2 regions of the Klebsiella sp. PK18 genome follow, and region 1 is predicted to be linked to the other one. Evidence: predicted binding sites of a transcription regulator. Region 1 holds the regulator's gene; the other holds the start of a gene.
The links. The regulator PurR, encoded in region 1, represses purine synthesis genes. The targets are predictions, from matches to a motif close to CANGCAAACGTTTGCNTG.

Region 1 (2,205 bases):
CGGTGGTACCGATGCCAAAGGCGCCGATCGCCAGCGCAAGTAAAGGAAAGTTGATTTTCATTCAATGACTCCATCAGACCGTCAGAGAGGACGGCGTAACATCAGAAGCCAAAAGCATGACATCAATCACAAAAAAACAAAAGTGAACGAAATGACAAAAGATTTTTGCAGAATTGATAATAATGGCGGGATACGGGGAGGAGGCCGCGCTCCTCCCTCACTGGAACATTAGTGCAGTATGGCGGTCAGGCTGAAAGCAACGATCACGCCGAGGGCAATAACCGTGGTGATCAGCGAAAACTTTAAATTGGTATCCATCATTTTTCCCTCTTGTTATCCCCACACCAAAAGTGAGCTTGCTCATTTTTGCACAAAAAATCGCAAAAATCTTCCGGGATTTAGGGCGATGCACATTTTTGCTCTTCCACTTTGCCCCAAGATCGGACAAAATCCCACGCTAATTTAAAAGCGTATCGGCCATTGACCCCTTCCTGTCGTTCTGTGTCGTTTTCCCGACGTGATGCAATGTTGAAAATTGTATTCAGGGTGTGTGTAGGCAAACGTTTACGTATCGATGATCAGGCGATCAGGTCAAGGCATGGAGTGAGATGTAATGGCAACTATTAAAGATGTAGCGAAGCGCGCAAACGTTTCCACTACAACTGTATCACATGTAATTAACAAAACCCGTTTCGTTGCCGAAGAGACGCGCAATGCGGTGTGGGCGGCGATCAAAGAGCTGCACTACTCGCCGAGCGCCGTGGCCCGCAGCCTGAAAGTCAATCATACAAAATCGATTGGTCTGCTGGCGACCAGTAGCGAAGCCGCCTATTTTGCTGAAATTATTGAGTCTGTTGAAAAGAGCTGCTTCCAGAAGGGCTACACCCTGATCCTCGGCAACGCATGGAACGATCCGGAAAAACAGCGCGCCTATTTGTCGATGATGGCGCAGAAGCGTGTCGACGGTCTGCTGGTGATGTGTTCCGAATATCCGGATTCGGTATTGAGCATGCTGGAAGAGTATCGCCATATCCCGATGGTGGTGATGGACTGGGGCGAAGCAAAAGCCGACTTCACCGATGCGGTGATCGATAACGCCTTCCAGGGCGGCTATATCGCCGGACGCTACCTGATTGAACGTGGCCATCGTGAAATCGGCGTGATCCCGGGTCCGCTGGAGCGCAACACCGGCGCAGGCCGCCTGGCCGGCTTTATGCAGGCGATGAAAGAGGCGCATATCAGCGTGCCGGAAAACTGGATTGTGCAGGGCGACTTCGAGCCGGAGTCCGGCTACCGCGCTATGCAGCAGATCTTAAGCCAGCAGCACCGTCCGACGGCGGTGTTCTGCGGCGGCGATATCATGGCGATGGGCGCTATCTGCGCGGCGGATGAAATGGGGCTGCGGGTGCCGCAGGACATTTCGCTGATCGGTTATGATAATGTGCGTAACGCCCGCTATTTCAGCCCGGCGTTAACCACCATTCATCAGCCGAAAGATTCCCTGGGCGAAGCCGCATTTAACATGCTGTTGGATCGTATCGTTAATAAGCGCGAAGAGTCACAGTCTATCGAAGTGCATCCTCGTCTGGTCGAACGCCGCTCCGTGGCGGATGGCCCGTTTGTCGATTATCGCCGCTAAGACGTTTGCGGGCGCATATTATTCCGGCGCCCGCAGCCATTCCCGATTCAGCGTGTCGCTGTCCCCCAGATAGTCGAGCATCCAGTTCAGCGCCGGTGAGGCATCACTCTGCTGCCAGGTCAGACAGCAGGCGGCATCCGGGAACGGATTCTCCAGCGCCAGCGCGGTCCACACGCCGCGATCTACCCATGGTCGGGCGAAATGGCTCGGCACCATGCCGACGCAGAGGCCCGCCGACAGACAGGTGGCCGACGATTCCCAGTCGGGGACCACCACCCTCTTCTGGTTATCCAGCAGCCAGGTTGTTCGTTTGGGCAGTGAACGTGACGTATCCTCCCGCACCAGCGACGGCCAGTTACGCAGGACATCATCGCTCAGGGGTCCCTCCATCTTCGCCAGCGGGTGATCGCTCGCCACCACGCAGTCCCAGCTCAGCATCCCCATATCGCGAAACGCATAGCGGCCCCCGACCGGAATAGATCGCGTTGCGCCAATCGCCAGTTCTACACGGCCGTCGGCCAGCGCATCCCATACGCCGTTGAACACTTCCTGGAAAACGATGAGCT
Region 2 (2,205 bases), 2.4 Mb from region 1:
GAGAACATTCACAAGCTGACGCTGGACAACGCCGCTCAGCACGATCGCCAGCTGGAAGAGGCTGGCGGCCTTGATCTGATGGTGCTGGGGCTGGGGGCTGACGGCCATTTTTGCGGCAACCTGCCGAATACCACCCGCTTTCATGATCAGACGGTCGAAGTGCCGATTCATGGGGAAATGATTGGTATTGTCGCTAACGGCGAGATGGGCGGGGATTTTTCCGTCGTGCCCGATAGCTATGTCACCATGGGGCCGAGAAGCGTGATGGCGGCAAAAAATCTGCTGTTGATCGTGAGCGGCGCGGCGAAGGCGCAAGCCCTTAAGCAGGTGGTTGAAGGCCCGGTCAGCGAGCAGGTGCCGGCGTCGGTGCTCAAATTACACCCTTCACTGGTGATTATTGCCGATAAAGCGGCAGTCACTGAATTGCAGCCATAACCAGTCGCTGATTCTATTCCCCGCTTGCACAGACGCTTAGCGGGGCTACATCGATGCCAACGTGCCGCTCACCAGGCCCTTAACGCGTGATATCCCAGCCGCGCGCTTGCCACAATGCCGGCAGCTCTGCCAGATCGGTAAAGGTCGTCACTTTGGGATGATCGATCGGCTGGTTATGCGGATCGGCGCAGAAATAAAACACCTCCATGCCGGCGGCAATCCCCGACTGAGCACCGGCGCTGGAGTCATCCACCAGGATACAGTTTTCGGCTTTTACCTGCATGGCCTCTGCCGCATGAAACATCAGCGCCGGGTCAGGCTTCCAGCGCTGAATATCATAGCCGCTGTACAAGCGGTCAGCGAAATGGTGCAGCAGGCCGGTGCGGCCAAGAGAGTGCTGCATTTTACTGACCGGACCATTGGAGACCACGCACATCGGGACGCTTACCGCATCCAGCAGCGCCTGGGCTCCGGCAATCACCTCCAGTTCGCTATCAAACAGGCGAGCGACCTCCGCACGGTAAATTGGCTCCAGCGTCGCTTTTTGCAGGTTAACGCCATGCTCAACGTTGATGGTGTCGATAATTTCGTACAGCTTCACCCCTTTGAAGCGCTTAAAAATCTCGGCAAGGTCCAGCGTAATGCCGAATTCCTGGAACATGTGAACGTAGGCGCGGGAGCAAATCACCTCACTGTCGACCAGTGTGCCGTCACAGTCAAAAAATACTGCTTCTGGTTGAGTCATAGTCTTTCCGTATTAACAAGTTTAACGTTTTCGTCATGCCCAATGCCGCGACGCAATCGTTGCCGTATAAGCAAAATAAATGAAAAAAATTACCATACAACTGCGCCGGGTGCCCTGTTTTGGTATAGGATAGCCTCGAATTTTCCCTCCTTTACGTTCGGAAACCGATAATGAGTCAACAACAAACCAGCCAGTCTTCTGGCCAGGGTCTGCTGGAGCGCGTATTTAAACTGCGCGAGCACGGCACCACAGTGCGCACGGAAGCGATCGCCGGTTTCACCACGTTCCTGACGATGGTGTATATCGTTTTTGTTAACCCACAAATTCTTGGCGTAGCGGGCATGGATACCAGCGCCGTGTTTGTGACCACCTGTCTGATTGCTGCGTTCGGCAGTATCCTGATGGGTCTGTTCGCGAACCTGCCGGTGGCTCTTGCGCCGGCGATGGGTCTGAACGCCTTCTTCGCCTTCGTGGTGGTGCAGGCGATGGGCCTGCCGTGGCAGGTAGGCATGGGCGCGATTTTCTGGGGCGCCGTCGGTCTGCTGCTGCTGACGATTTTCCGTGTACGCTACTGGATGATCGCCAATATTCCGGTGAGCCTGCGCGTCGGTATCACCAGCGGTATCGGCCTGTTTATCGGCATGATGGGTCTGAAAAATGCCGGGGTTATCGTCGCTAACCCGGAAACGCTGGTCAGCATTGGTCATCTGACCTCCCACAGTGTGCTGCTGGGCATTCTGGGCTTCTTTATCATCGCGATTCTGGCATCACGTAACATTCATGCCGCGGTCCTGGTGTCTATTGTGGTCACCACCCTGCTGGGCTGGATGCTGGGCGATGTGCACTACACCGGCATCGTCTCCGCGCCGCCGAGCGTGACGTCGGTGATTGGTCATGTCGATCTGGCGGGCTCCCTGAACCTGGGCCTGGCCGGTGTGATCTTCTCGTTTATGCTGGTCAACCTGTTTGACTCCTCCGGGACGCTGATTGGCGTCACCGATAAAGCGGGTCTGGCTGATGCACAG

Region 2: a site for PurR is predicted at 1,230-1,247, ahead of AC3EMD_RS27390 (NCS2 family permease). Genes of this name have one in related genera too.

What each region holds. Positions count from the first base shown of each region.
Region 1 is NZ_CM173493.1:2,350,520-2,352,724, reverse strand. Features, by position in the region: gene AC3EMD_RS11445 (MFS transporter) at 1-61, opposite strand, end outside; gene cydH (cytochrome bd-I oxidase subunit CydH) at 229-321, opposite strand; gene purR (HTH-type transcriptional repressor PurR) at 614-1,639, shown strand; gene punR (DNA-binding transcriptional activator PunR) at 1,658-2,205, opposite strand, start outside.
Region 2 is NZ_CM173493.1:5,602,855-5,605,059, forward strand. Features, by position in the region: gene AC3EMD_RS27380 (glucosamine-6-phosphate deaminase) at 1-435, shown strand, start outside; gene yieH (6-phosphogluconate phosphatase) at 515-1,180, opposite strand; gene AC3EMD_RS27390 (NCS2 family permease) at 1,351-2,205, shown strand, end outside.